DNA from 4 places in the Streptomyces sp. NPDC002138 genome. Region 2 is predicted to be linked to each of the others. Evidence: riboswitches for the same ligand, from Rfam matches in the RefSeq annotation. Region 2 holds a riboswitch; each other region holds the start of a gene.
The links. A riboswitch is a leader RNA that binds a small molecule or an ion and turns the genes downstream of it on or off. The one in region 2 is predicted to bind cobalamin.
Positions count from the first base shown of each region.

Region 1: it holds a riboswitch for cobalamin, as region 2 does, so the genes downstream of both, ABT084_RS01275 (energy-coupling factor ABC transporter permease) here and ABT084_RS07590 (ABC transporter substrate-binding protein) in region 2, are expected to answer to the same signal.
Region 3: it holds a riboswitch for cobalamin, as region 2 does, so the genes downstream of both, ABT084_RS21350 (cobalamin biosynthesis protein) here and ABT084_RS07590 (ABC transporter substrate-binding protein) in region 2, are expected to answer to the same signal.
Region 4: it holds a riboswitch for cobalamin, as region 2 does, so the genes downstream of both, metE (5-methyltetrahydropteroyltriglutamate--homocysteine S-methyltransferase) here and ABT084_RS07590 (ABC transporter substrate-binding protein) in region 2, are expected to answer to the same signal.

Region 1 covers NZ_JBEOXE010000002.1:30,594-33,956, forward strand. Annotated here, with positions in the region: gene ABT084_RS01265 (L-serine ammonia-lyase) at 1-189, shown strand, start outside; gene ABT084_RS01270 (AMIN-like domain-containing (lipo)protein) at 379-939, shown strand; cobalamin riboswitch at 1,043-1,235, shown strand; gene ABT084_RS01275 (energy-coupling factor ABC transporter permease) at 1,266-1,967, shown strand; gene ABT084_RS01280 (energy-coupling factor ABC transporter substrate-binding protein) at 1,967-2,323, shown strand; gene cbiQ (cobalt ECF transporter T component CbiQ) at 2,327-3,076, shown strand; gene ABT084_RS01290 (energy-coupling factor ABC transporter ATP-binding protein) at 3,073-3,363, shown strand, end outside.
Region 2 covers NZ_JBEOXE010000008.1:115,117-118,479, reverse strand. Annotated here, with positions in the region: gene ABT084_RS07605 (NADP-dependent oxidoreductase) at 1-500, shown strand, start outside; partial or broken gene ABT084_RS37965 (hypothetical protein) at 570-1,037, shown strand; gene ABT084_RS37960 (ankyrin repeat domain-containing protein) at 1,065-1,466, shown strand; tRNA gene ABT084_RS07595 (tRNA-Trp) at 1,525-1,597, shown strand; cobalamin riboswitch at 1,835-1,973, shown strand; gene ABT084_RS07590 (ABC transporter substrate-binding protein) at 2,010-3,023, shown strand; gene ABT084_RS07585 (FecCD family ABC transporter permease) at 3,020-3,363, shown strand, end outside.
Region 3 covers NZ_JBEOXE010000032.1:9,411-12,773, forward strand. Annotated here, with positions in the region: gene ABT084_RS21340 (inorganic phosphate transporter) at 1-1,029, shown strand, start outside; gene ABT084_RS21345 (hypothetical protein) at 1,050-1,271, shown strand; cobalamin riboswitch at 1,366-1,510, shown strand; gene ABT084_RS21350 (cobalamin biosynthesis protein) at 1,547-2,533, shown strand; partial or broken gene ABT084_RS21355 (cobyric acid synthase) at 2,530-3,363, shown strand, end outside.
Region 4 covers NZ_JBEOXE010000085.1:7,072-10,434, reverse strand. Annotated here, with positions in the region: gene metE (5-methyltetrahydropteroyltriglutamate--homocysteine S-methyltransferase) at 1-1,678, opposite strand, end outside; cobalamin riboswitch at 1,911-2,129, opposite strand; gene ABT084_RS33840 (hypothetical protein) at 2,342-3,046, shown strand; gene ABT084_RS33835 (acyl-CoA dehydrogenase family protein) at 3,268-3,363, opposite strand, start outside.

The DNA of each region.
Region 1 (3,363 bases), on a different contig from region 2:
ATCGAGCGCAACGGCATGGCGGCGGTCAAGGCCGTCACGGCGGCGAAGATGGCGATGCGCGGCGACGGCACCCACAAGGTCTCCCTGGACAAGGTCATCAAGACCATGAAGGAGACCGGCGCCGACATGAAAGTGAAGTACAAGGAGACGGCGCGCGGCGGTCTCGCGGTCAACGTCATCGAGTGCTGACCGCCCGCCTCGCGCCCTGGCCGGCGAGGCGACGAGGTCGTCACCGGGGCCCGGTCCGCCACCGCGGACCGGGCCCCCGCGCATCGGGCCGGGGCAGGGGCGGGGACGTACGCGTGCAACCGTGAGGCCGTATGGCGTGTCTTCCACGATGACACTACTGTCCCCACATCCGAAGAATCGGGGGACGTCATGCTCCGCCACCTCATACGCTCCGTCCGCGACTCAGTCCACCACCTGCTCCGGAGCCCGCGCCTCGGCTCCGCCCACCGCCGACGTCTGGCGGCCGTCACCGCCGGGGTCCTGCTGACCGCCGGATTCGGCCTCGCCGTACCGGCCTCGGCATCCGCCACCGCGACCCCGCTCGTGACCAATGCCCGCTGGGGCGGGCACTGCACGTACGACCGGATCGTCATCGACCTCCAGGGCTCCGTGCCCGGGGTCACCGTCACTCCCGTCTCCGAGCTGGTCTACGACGGATCCGGCAAGCCGGTCCCGCTCGCCGGGTCGTACTTCCTGGAGATCCGCCTGCACCCGGCCGCCGCGCACGACGAGGCCGGGCAGTCCGTCTACACCGGCCCCCGGCTGCAGAAGATCTACCTGCCGAAGCTCAAGGGCCTGGCCTTCACCGGTGACTTCGAGGGCTACGTCACCTTCGGCGCCGCCTTCGACACGGCGCCGCGGTTCACCACCTCCACGCTGCACTCCCCGGAGCGCTTCGTGGTCGACATCGCGCACCCGAACACCTGCTGACGGCGGTAAGGCGGGACCGGGCGGGCGCCCGGTCCCGCCCCTCCCACGGGCGGTGGACGGGCCCCCGGACAGCGGCGGCCGACGCCCCGTCGCGCCTGGTCGGGTAGGGTCAATGCGCCTTGGTGTACGGGAAACCGGTGGAAGACCGGTGCGGCCCTCGCCACTGTGAACGGGAAGTCCGGCGCCACTCCCACGGGAAGCCACTGGACCGGGCGGGAGACCGCACGGACCGGGAAGGCGGCGCCGCGGCATCAGCACCCGTGAGCCAGGAGACCGACCGGGGTGCGTTGTTCCATCCACGAGGTGCTGGAGAGGTCTCCCCACACATGCACATAGCCGAGGGCTTCCTGCCCCCGTTGCACGCGGCCGCCTGGGGCGTCGCGTCCGCCCCCTTCGTCCTGCACGGAGTGCGCGCCCTGACCCGCGAGGTCAAGGCCAATCCGGAGAGCACCCTGCTGCTCGGGGCGTCCGGAGCGTTCACTTTCGTCCTGTCCGCCTTGAAGATCCCGTCGGTGACGGGCAGTTGCTCGCACCCCACCGGGACGGGGCTGGGCGCGATCCTGTTCCGGCCGCCGATCATGGCGGTGCTGGGCACGATCACCCTGCTGTTCCAGGCCCTGCTGCTGGCCCACGGCGGGCTGACCACGCTCGGCGCCAACGTCTTCTCGATGGCGATCGCGGGCCCGTGGGCCGGGTACGCCGTCTACCGGCTGCTCAAGCGGTTCGACGCGCCGCTGATGGTCTCGGTCTTCTTCGGCGCATTCTTCGCCGACCTGATCACCTACTGCGTGACCAGCGTGCAGCTCGCGCTGGCCTTCCCGGACCCGGCGTCAGGCTTCGCGGGCTCGCTCGTGAAGTTCGGCGGGATCTTCGCGGTCACCCAGATCCCCCTCGCGGTGAGCGAGGGCCTGCTCACGGTGCTCGTGATGCGGCTGCTGATGCAGTCGAGCAAGTCCGACCTGGTGCGCCTCGGCGTGGCCCGGCTGACTGGCGGGCGCACCGCCGAGAAGCAGGGGGCGGCGCTCTGATGACCAGGAACGCGAAGATCAACACCGTGCTGCTGCTCCTCGTGGCGGCGCTGGCGGTCCTGCCGATCGCGCTGGGCATGGGCGAGGGCAAGGAGGAGCCGTTCACGGGCGCGGACGCGCAGGCGGAGTCGGCGATCACCGAGCTGAAGCCGGACTACGAGCCGTGGTTCTCCCCGCTGTACGAACCCCCGTCCGGGGAGGTCGAGTCGGCGCTCTTCGCCCTCCAGGCGGCCCTGGGCGCGGGCGTGCTCGCGTACTACTTCGGGGTGCGGCGCGGGCGTCGGCAGGGCGAGGCGCTGGCCGCCGCGGCCCACGCCCCCGGTGACGGGGCCGACCCGGCCGGCCGGGACGCGTAGCCGGTGCTCCCGATCGACGCCGCGGCGCACGGCAGCCGCTGGCGCCGCCGACACCCGCTGGAGAAGGCCCTGCTGGGGTTCGGGCTGACCGTCGCCGCGGTCTGCCTGCCGCCCTGGCCGGGCGGGCCCCTGGTGGCGGCCGCGACCCTCGCCGTGCTGCTGGGCCCGGCGGGGGTGGCCGGGCGTCAGCTGTGGCGCGCGTTCCGGATCCCGCTCGGGTTCTGTTTCACGGGGGCCGCGCCGCTGCTGTTCGCGGTGGGCGGCCCGGCGGGGCTGGTGTCCCTGGCCCCGGACGGGCCCCGGCACGCGGCCGAGTTGCTGCTGCGCACCTCGGCCGCCTCGCTCGGCGTGCTGCTGTTCGCCTTCACCACCCCCGTCTCGGACGTACTGCCCCGGCTGGTGCGGGCGGGTGTACCGGCGCCCGTCGTGGACGTGGCGCTGGTGATGTACCGGATCGGGTTCCTGCTGCTGGACTCGCTCGCGAAGATCCGCCGGGCCCAGGCGGCCCGGCTGGGCCACGCCGGCCGGGCGGCGGCGTGGCGCTCCGTCGCGGGGCTCGCCGCGACCGCCTTCGTCCGGGCCTTCGACCGCGCCTCCCGGCTCCAGAGCGGGCTGGCGGGGCGCGGCTACGACGGCACGCTGCGGGTGCTCGTCCCGGAGGTCACCCTGTCCTGGCGCTTCCTGGCCGCCTCGGGCGCCCTGCTGGCCGCGCTGACCACCGTCACCCTCGTCCTGAAAGGGCTGTACCTGTGAACCCGTTGGTGGAACTGGCCGGCGCGGGCTACGCGTACGAGGACGGGCCCGCGGTGCTGTCCGGCGTGGACTTCGCGATCGCCCCGGGCCGGGCCCTGGCCCTGCTGGGCCGCAACGGCAGCGGCAAGACCACGCTGATGCGCCTGCTCAGCGGCGGCCTGCGCCCGGCCGCGGGCGAACTGCGCCTGGACGGGGCGGTGGTGACCCACGACCGGGCCGGGCTGACCCGGCTGCGCACGTCCGTACAGCTGGTGGTCCAGGACCCGGACGACCAGCTCTTCGCGGCC
Region 2 (3,363 bases):
CGGCCGACGGCGCCACGGTGGCGATCACCGGTGCGGCGGGCGCCGTGGGCGGCTACCTCGTGGAACTGGCGGTCGCGCGCGGTCTGCGGGCCGTCGCCGTCGCCGCGCCGCAGGACGAGGAGCTGGTGCGCGAGTTCGGGGCCGACGTCTTCGTCGCGCGCTCCGAGAACCCCACTGCCGCGATCCGCGCGGCCGTTCCCGGCGGAGTCGACGGGCTGATCGACGCGGCCGCCCTGGGCGGGTCGGTGATCGGTGCGGTGCGGGACGGCGGTGCGTTCGTCAGCGTTCTCGGCGCGGGTCCGGGAGCGGAGCGCGGGATCCGGGTCTCGCAGATCCGGGTGCACAGCGACGCGGCGCGGCTCGCCGAGCTGACCGCGCTCGCGGACGTCGGCGGTCTCACCCTGCGGGTGGCCCGGACGATGCCGTTCGCGGAAGCCGCCGCGGCCCACGAGTCCCTGGCCGCACGCGGCCTGCGCGGGCGCATCGTCCTCGTGCCCTGACCGGCCTGACCGGCCTGACCGGCTGGTACGTCTGTCCGTGCGCCGGCTGGTCTGTGCGCCCGCTGGTCCGTGCGCCCGTCGGTCCGTCGGTCCGCCGGTCCTGGCCGCGGTCCGGCCCGGGTGGACGGAACCGGGGCCCCGGGCGGGCCGTTCTCTGCTCGTGTGACCGGCGGGCGACTCGCTAGCCTGGTCCCGGCACGGCGGCGGCGCGCGGCGGAAGGCAGGCCCGATGGATTCCGAGGACCCGATCGCGGTGGCCGTCACGGCCGCCATCCGCTCCGGGGACCTGCCGCGGCTGCGGGAACTCCTGGCCGCGCATCCCGCTCTGGCCCGCGAAACCATCGTCAAGGCCGGCGGGGCCGCGGGCGGGCGGAGCCTGCTGCACATCGCCACGGACTGGCCGGGCCACCACCCGGCCGGCCCCGACGTCATCCGGCTGCTCGTCGAGGCGGGCGCCGACCGGCGGCCCGGTTCGTCGGGGCGCACGAGGAGACCCCGCTGCACTGGGCCGCCAGTAACGACGACGTCGCCGCCGTCGACGCCCTCGTCGCCTGCGGTGCCGCGGTGGATGCCACGGGCGGGGTCATCGGCGGCGGCACCCCGCTCGCCGACGCGCGCGCCTTCGGTCAGTGGCGGGCCGCCCGGCGCCTCCTGGAACACGGCGCCCGCGCCGACTTCCAGGACGCGGCCGCCCTCGGACTCCTCGACCGGGTCGAGGAGTTCCTCACGGCGCCCCGCCCGCCCGGCCCGGACGAGATCACGAGCGCCTTCTGGGGCGCCTGCCACGGCGGTCGCCCGGAGACGGCCCGCTACCTGCTCGCCCGGGGCGCCGACCTCGACTGGATCGGCTACGACGGCATGACCCCGCTGGACATCGCGCGCTCCCAGGACACCGGCGGCGCCCGCGAGGTGACGGACTGGTTGTGGGAACGCGGTGCGCACGCGGCAGCTGATCTCATCGGGTGACCACATGCTGGAAGTGATTGGATCATCCGTCCGCCGCATGCCAGACTGGTGACAGCGGAGGGGCGTAGCTCAGTTGGTAGAGCGTTGGTCTCCAAAACCAAATGTCGTAGGTTCGAGTCCTGCCGCCCCTGCAAGAGAGTCCGCCGGACGCCCGGCGAACGGTCCGTCGAAAACCCAGGTGGGAGTCATCTCCCCCTGGGTTTTCGCGTGTACGCGCGGAATCCGCCCGTCGGTCGCTGTCCCCGGGGGGTCCGACGGGCGGCACCCGAGTAGCGCCGCAGCCAGCGAGCGCGAATGGGAACGGAGTTCACGGTAGGCGCCCCCACTGACAACGCCCGCCGGGCACGCCCCGCGAGCCCGGCACGGCCGATCTGGCACACTTGTCCGGGTTACCCCAGGCGGCGCGAACCAGGAAACCGGTGTGAAACCGGTACGGTCCCGCCACTGTGACCGGTTTCCCCTCGCGGGTCCCGGGAGTCAGACACTGACGCGCCGCCTCTTCACTTCGACCAGGGGACGAGGATCCCCCGGAGAGGCTTCGCCATGCCGCGTTTCCGTGCCGCCCTGCGCGCGCTCGCCCCGCTCGCTTCCCTGCCCCTGCTGCTATCGCTGACCTCCTGCGGCGCCACCCCGGACGAGCCCGCCCGGGACGCCGCCGCCCGGCCGGCGGCCGACGCCGGGGGCGCGGGATTCCCGTACACCGTGACCAACTGCGGTGTGACCACGACGTACCAGGCCCCGCCCCGGCGCGCCGTCAGCATGAACCAGCACGCCACCGAGGTACTGCTCGCCCTCGGCCTCGGGGACCGGATGGCGGGCACCGCCTACATCGACGACGCCGTCCTGCCCGCCTACCGGCCGGCCTACGACAAGATCAAGGTGCTGGCCAAGGAGTACCCGTCGAAGGAACTGCTGCTCGGCGCCAACCCCGACTTCGTCTACGGCGGGTACTCCAGCGCCTTCGACGCGTCCCAGGGCCGCGACCGCGAGGGGCTGCGCAAGAGCGGCATCAACACCCGCCTCAGCGTGGAGTACTGCACCCCCGGACCGGTCCGGATCGACCAGTTGAAGACCGAGATCACCGAGGTCGCCCGCACCTTCGGAGTGCCCGACCGCGGTGCGCGGCTGATCGAGGACGAGCAGCGCCGCATCGACGCCGTCACCGCACGCGTCAAGGACAAGCCCCGTCCGGCCGTCTTCGTCTACGACTCCGGCGAGACCGCGGCCTTCACCTCGGGCGGCAACGGCATCGGCAACGAGATCGTCTCGCTGGCGGGCGGGACGAACGTGTTCGCCGACCTCAAGGACACCTTCGGCGACGTGTCCTGGGAGAAGGTCATCGAACGCAAGCCGGAGACCGTGCTGATCTACGACTACGGCGGGACGGGCGTCGAAGCCAAGAAGCAGCGTCTGTTGAACGACCCGGCGCTCGCCCGGGTTCCCGCGATCAGGGACCGGCGGTTCGTCGTCCTGCCGCTGTCCTCGGCCGTCCTCGGGGTCCGCGTCGCCGACGCCGTCGAGTCCCTCGCCCGCCAGCTGCACCCCGACGCCGCGTGAGGGCGGACCGCCGCCGGACCCCGCTCGTCCTCACCCTGCTCACCGCGGCGCTCGCCGCGGGCGCGGTGGCGGGCCTGGCCCTGGGGCCGGTGCGGATCGCCCCCGGCCAGGTGCTGGACATCGTCCTGGACGGCCCGCGCCCGGGTGCCTTCGCCTCCATCGTGTGGGAGGTGCGGATGCCGCGCGTGCTGCTCGCCGCGGTCGTCGGGGCCGGGCTCGCCGTGACGGGCGCGGTGCTGCAAGCCCTCGTACGCAACCAACTGGCCGATCCGTTCCTGCTCGGCGCGTCCTCCGGGGCCTCGGCGGGCGCCGTGGCCGTCACCGTGCTCGGTGTCGGCGC
Region 3 (3,363 bases), on a different contig from region 2:
ATCTTCGCCGCGCTCGTCGGCGCGATCCTCTGGAACCTCGTCACCTGGCTGGTCGGCCTGCCGTCCAGCTCGTCGCACGCCCTGATGGGCGGCCTGGTCGGCGCGGCCGTCGCCTCCGCCGGTCTCGGCGCCGTCAACGGCGGCACGCTCGTCACCAAGGTGCTGCTCCCCGCGGTCGCCGCGCCGATCGTGGCCGGTGTGGCCGCGATGCTGGCCGCCAGGCTCACGTACAAGCTGGGCTCCAACGTCGACGCGAAGACCTCGGCCAAGGGCTACAAGGCCGGTCAGATCGCCTCGGCCGGGCTCGTCTCCCTCGCGCACGGCACCAACGACGCGCAGAAGACGATGGGCATCATCACCCTGGCGCTGGTCGCGGGCGGGGCGCTCGCGCCCGGCTCCAACCCGCCGGTCTGGGTCATCGTCTCCGCCGGCATGGCGATCGCGATGGGCACCTACCTGGGCGGCTGGCGCATCATCCGCACCATGGGCAGCGGCCTGACCGACCTCCAGCCGCAGCAGGGCTTCGCCGCCCAGACCTCGGCCGCGAGCGTCATCCTGGCCTCGTCCAGCCTCGGCTTCTCCCTCTCCACCACCCACGCCTGTTCCGGCGCGGTCATGGGCGCGGGTCTGGGCCGCAAGGGCGGAGTGGTCCGCTGGTCCACCGCCAGCCGGATGTTCATGGCCTGGGGCCTGACCCTGCCGGCCGCCGCCCTGGTCTCCGCGGGCGCCGAGCTGGTCATGCGGACCGGTGACGTCGGTGTCGCCGCCGTCACGCTCTTCCTCATCGGCTCCTGCGTCGCCATCTGGCTGATCTCGCGCCGCCAGGTCGTCGACCACCACAACGTGAACGACGTCGCGGACACCGCGGCCGAGGCGCCGGGCGTGGTCACCACCGCGATCGCCGCCGTCGCCGTCCCGCCGGTCGCGGGCACCACCGCCGCGGTCACGGACGAGAGCTTCAAGGCGACCATCCCGACCCCGGCCCCGGCCGCTCCCCCGGCACCGGCGGCGCCCGCCGCCGCGGTCTGACCCGCAGAGGAATCGGCAGTATGAAGATCGACTGGGCAGCACTCGGCTCCGTGTTCGGAGTCAGCCTCTCCGCGACGGTCACCCTCGTGACCCTGTTCGCGCTGGGCATCCTGGGACTGTCGAAGCACGAGACCGCGACGGGCCAGGGCGGCGCCGCCCACCTGGCGCGCACCGGGGCCTACGCCTGCTTCGCGCTCTGCGCGGTGGCCGTCGGCTACGCGATCTACCTGATCGTCGGCTGACACCACCCGCACCCCGTCCGCACCAGCACGTCCGAAAGCTCCCTCCGGCTCCGAGCCGGGGGGAGCTTTCGCAGGTCAACGGCAAGTTGACGGGCGTTCGCGGGGCGTGGTGGACTGCCGGAGCCAACACGGCGGCATGAAGAGGAAGTCCGGTGCGAATCCGGCGCGGTCCCGCCACTGTCACCGAGGAGCCAGGGGCTCCCGGGAGCCAGGAACTCTCGCCACCGGACACGTCGAACCAGGGCGCGGACCCTGAGTGAGGACCTACCTGCCACATGCGTGCCGACCGCGTTTTCGCGTACGGCGCGACGGCCGGCCTGATCGGCGACCGGATCCTCGGTGATCCTCGCCGCGGGCATCCCGTCGCCGCTTTCGGGCGGACCGCCGCCACCGTCGAACGAGCCCTGTGGGGCGAGAGCCGGGCCAGGGGTGCCGTGCACGCCCTGGTGTGCGCCGGGGGCGCGGCCGCCCTCGGCGCGCTGGGCGCCCGCGCCGTGCGCTCCCGGCCCGCCGCCGCCCGTATCGCCCTGACCGCCGCCGCCACCTGGGCGGTGGTCGGCGGCACCTCGCTGGGCCGCGAGGCCCGTGCCATCGGGGGCGCGCTGGCCGCCGGGGACGCCGAGGTGGCCCGCGAGCGGCTGCCCCACCTGTGCGGGCGCGACCCGCAGGCGCTGAACGAGCAGCAGATCGCCCGCGCCGTCGTGGAGTCGGTCGCCGAGAACACCTCCGACGCCGTCGTCGGCGCCCTGGTGTGGGGCGCGCTGGCGGGGGTGCCCGGGCTGCTGGGTTTCCGCGCCGTGAACACGCTGGACGCGATGGTCGGCCACAAGTCCCCCCGCTACCTGCGCTACGGCTGGGCCTCGGCCCGGCTCGACGACCTCGCGGGCTGGCCGGGCGCCCGGCTGACCGCGCTGGCCGCCGTACTCGCCGGTCCCGACCGGCGGGGCGCCGTGCGGGCCTGGCGCGCGGACGCGGCCGCCCACCCCAGCCCGAACGCCGGACCGGTGGAGGCCTCCTTCGCGGGGGCGCTCGGGGTCCGCCTCGGCGGGACCCTGGCCTACGCCGGGCGCGTGGAGCACCGGGCGGTGCTGAACGGAGCCGCGGGCCGGCCGGTCGAGGTCGCGGACATCGAGCGGGCCGTACGGCTGTCGCGCCGGGTCACCTGGATCGCCCTCGGCGCCTGTGTGTCCCTGCGGTTGCTGGTGTCGTCACTGTGCGCATCACCGTGCGCATCCGGTCGTACTACGAAGGGACGCGTATGAGCGGCGCGCGGCGCGGCGGCGGACTCCTGGTCGCCGGAACCACCTCCGACGCGGGCAAGAGCGTGGTCACCGCGGGCATCTGCCGCTGGCTGGCCCGCCAGGGCGTGAAGGTGGCCCCCTTCAAGGCCCAGAACATGTCCCTGAACTCCTTCGTCACGCTGGAGGGCGCCGAGATCGGCCGCGCCCAGGCGATGCAGGCCCAGGCGGCCAGGGTCGAGCCGACCGCGCTGATGAACCCGGTGCTGCTCAAGCCCGGCAGCGACAGCAGCAGCCAGGTGGTGCTGCTGGGCAAGCCGGTGGGCGAGATGAGCGCCCGTGGCTACCACGGCGGGCGCCAGGAGCGGTTGCTCGGCATCGTCACGGACTGCCTGGAGCAACTGCGGGGCACGTATGACGCCGTGATCTGCGAGGGGGCGGGCAGTCCGGCCGAGATCAATCTCCGGCGCACGGACATCGTGAACATGGGCATCGCGCGGGCCGCGCGCTTCCCGGTGGTCGTGGTCGGCGACATCGACCGCGGCGGGGTCTTCGCCTCCTTCTTCGGTACGACGGCGCTGCTCTCCCCCGAGGACCAGTCGCTGATCGCGGGCTACCTGGTCAACAAGTTCCGCGGCGACGTGTCCCTGTTGGAGCCCGGCATGGAGATGCTGCGCGGGCTGACCGGGCGCGCGACCTACGGCGTGCTGCCCTTCCGGCACGGGCTGGGCATCGACGAGGAGGACGGCCTGCGGGTCTCGCTGCGCGGCGCCGTGCGCGAGTCGGTGGTGGCCCCGCCGGTCGGCGAGGACGTGCTGCGGGTCGCGGTGTGCGCGGTGCCGCTCATGTCGAAC
Region 4 (3,363 bases), on a different contig from region 2:
CCGTCTGCGCCTGCGCGTACGTCGTCCAGCGCACGGTCATCGGCTCGGGACGGGTGATGTCCCCGGCCAGCACCGGCGGCCGGACGTAGCGCGTGCCGTAGGACTGGACCCAGCCGTGCTGGGTGGCCAGGTAGCCGGTGAGGCGCTCGGCGAAGTACTGGACCATGTCGTTGCGTTCGGGTTCGCCGTGCACGAGGACGTCGATGCCCGCCTTCTCCTGGAAGGCGATCACCTCGCGGATCTCCGCCTCGATGCGGCGCTCGTACCCGGCTTCGTCGAGCCGTCCGGCGCGCAGGTCGGCGCGGGCGGTGCGCAGTTCGGTGGTCTGCGGGAAGGAGCCGATGGTCGTCGTGGGCAGCGGAGGCAGCCCGAGGTGGGCCCGCTGGGCGGCGGCCCGCCGGTCGTAGGGCTGCGAGCGGCGCCCGTCGGCGTCGGTGACGGCCGCGGTGCGGGCGCGGACGGCGGGGTCGCGGGTGATCGGCGAGTGCGCCCGGGAGGCGAGGTCGGCGCGGTTCGCGGCGAGTTCGGCGCCGATGGCGTGCGTGCCCTGGGCGAGGCCGCGGGCGAGGGTGGTGATCTCGGCGGTCTTCTGGCGGGCGAAGGCCAGCCAGCGCCGGACCTGCGGGTCGATGTCGCGCTCGGCGGTGACGTCCAGCGGGACGTGCAGCAGCGAGCAGGAAGCCGCCACGTCGACGCGGCCCGCGAGGCCGAGCAGGGTGCCGAGGGTGGCGAGGGACTTCTCGTGGTCGTTGATCCAGATGTTGCGGCCGTTGACGACCCCCGCGACCAGCCGCTTCCCGGGCAGGCCGCCGACGGCGGCGAGGTCGGCGAGGTTGCCCGCGGCCCGGTCGGTGAAGTCCAGGGCCAGACCCTCGACCGGCGCCTTGGCCAGGACCGGCAGGGCCTCGCCGAGCCGGTCGAAGTACGAGGCGACGAGCAGCTTGGGACGTGGGGCGAGGCCGCCCAGCTCGCGGTAGGCGCGGGCGGCGGCGCCGAGGTCGGCGGGGGTGCGGTCCTGGACCAGGGCGGGCTCGTCGAGCTGGACCCATGCGGCGCCGGCCGCGCGGAGGTCGGCGAGGACTTCGGCGTAGACGGGCAGCAGCCGGTCGAGCAGGGTGAGGGGCTGGAAGTCGTCGGGCACCCCGGGGGCGGGCTTGGCCAGCAGGAGGTAGGTGACCGGTCCGACCAGCACGGGGCGGGCCGCGAGACCGAGGGCCAGGGCCTCCTTCAGCTCGGCGACCTGCTTGCCGGAGTCGGCGGTGAAGACGGTGTCGGGGCCCAGCTCCGGTACCAGGTAGTGGTAGTTGGTGTCGAACCACTTGGTCATCTCCAGCGGCGCCACGTCCTGGGTGCCGCGGGCCATGGCGAAGTAGCCGTCCAGCGGGTCCGCTTCGACGGCGGCGCGGTGGCGGTCCGGGACCGCGCCGACCATCACGCTGGTGTCGAGGACGTGGTCGTAGTACGAGAAGTCACCGGTGGGGACCTCGGTGATGCCCGCCCCGGCCAGCTGCCGCCAGTTCGTCCGGCGCAGGGTCGCGGCGGTCTCGCGCAGTGCGTCGGCGTCGACCCGGCCCTTCCAGTAGCCCTCGACGGCCTTCTTCAGTTCCCGGTTCTGCCCCTGCCGGGGGTAGCCGTGAACAGTGGCGCATACGGCTGCGGTTGCGGAATCGGTGGCCATCTCGGTGGTGGAATCGGTTGTCACGGAACTCTCCTTCGCGAGTACGTCTCCATGAGTCCCGATGACCGGACGTGGGGCGCGAAGGGCGGCGGACCGGACGGTACGTCGCGCCCTCGCCCCCGCGCGCTCCGTGCACGGGGTACCGGTACGACCGTCCGCCTTGCCCCGGGGCGAGCCCGGGGTGCCCCCGACCGACCCGCCCACGAGGTCACCAGGAATCCGCGCACGGCTGTGCGTGCGCGGGCAACGGGCAGGTCTTCGGACTCACGGGCACGTCTGCCGGGGGCAGACACCTAGTGGCCGTCGCTTCCCAGGCCCGTACGGGCCCAGTGCGTATGACGGCGGTCGTTCCCGCTCACCGCTGCGGGGCAGTCCCGGATTCCCACCGGGTTCCCTCTTACGACGCATCCCGCCTGGCGGACGGAGGCGAACCAGCTGCTGGGGATCACCTTAGGTGTCCGCCCGTACCGAGGGGAGGAGTTGGCCACATTCCGGACGCCCGGATGAGACGGTTCGCCGATGGCGGACATGACTGAGCCGGGGCGGGCTTGCTGTCGGGAAGATCACAGGGAACATCCCGGGATCGGCACGGGCGGCGCGGCACGCACGTCCAGAATGGTCCCGAGGTGGGGGATCCCCCGTGTCTGCAGAGGGAAGTTGGACGTGCCGACAATGAATCCGAGCCGTTCCGTCCTGGCCGCCGTGGCCGTCGCGTCCGCCGCGGTCGTGCTGGCCGGTTGCAGCAGTGAGCCGCCGGCGCTGAAGTTCGAGTCGGCGAAGCCGTCCGGGCCGCGGCTCGACGCCAGGCCCGTACAGGGAGGCTCGCTCCCCGTCGCTCAGTGGCCCAACGCGTGCGAGGTGCTGGGCGACGACGAGATCCGCGCGATCCTGCCGCAGGCGAAGGACTTCCAGCGCGATCCGATCAAGGTGACCGTCCTCAACTTCAACCCGCTCGGCAAGCCGGACCCGGGCACGACGGGTGACGTACCGGCGGGCGGCTGCAGGACCGAATTCGGGCTGCCGGCGAAGTACAAGGGCAAGCACAACAGCAACATCCGCATCGTCTTCAAGACGGTGGCCGATCCGGCCCTCGTGGCGAACGCCTACGCCGAGGACCGGGACGACGAGGCGAAGCGGGCCGGCCAGGACACCAAGAAGTTCCAGGACCTCAAGAACTCGCTGGGTGCGGCGGGCTGCTACACGAAGGGCACGACCTCCACGATGGTCTGCCATCAGGGCCCGTACCAGTTCGAGGTGAGCGGCTCGTCGACCGCGGACGGCGTGGGCAAGTACCCGGAGACGGAAGAGAACTGGCGCCAGAAGGTCCTGACCGAGGTGGTACGCACCTTGAGCGCCCGCATGGCGTGACCTCGGGCCTGATCGAATCGACCGGAACGCGAGACCTCGGTGAGCGCTAGGATCCGTCCATGACGTCACGACGGGCGAATGCCGCGTAAACCGCCGAGCAGAGCACCGTCGAAGCGCCCTCGGGCGGGAATCCTGGCCGACGGGTGTCCACCGGCCGCCGTGCACATCGGTGCGGGCCGGATCGCGGCCGTCGCCCGTCGGCCAGCGGCGTCCGCGGGTGCTCAGCGGCGGACGCGGGGCATGCCGAGGCCGATCCAGGAGATGATCTCGCGCTGGATCTCGTTGTTGCCGCCGCCGAAGGTGAAGATGACCGCGCT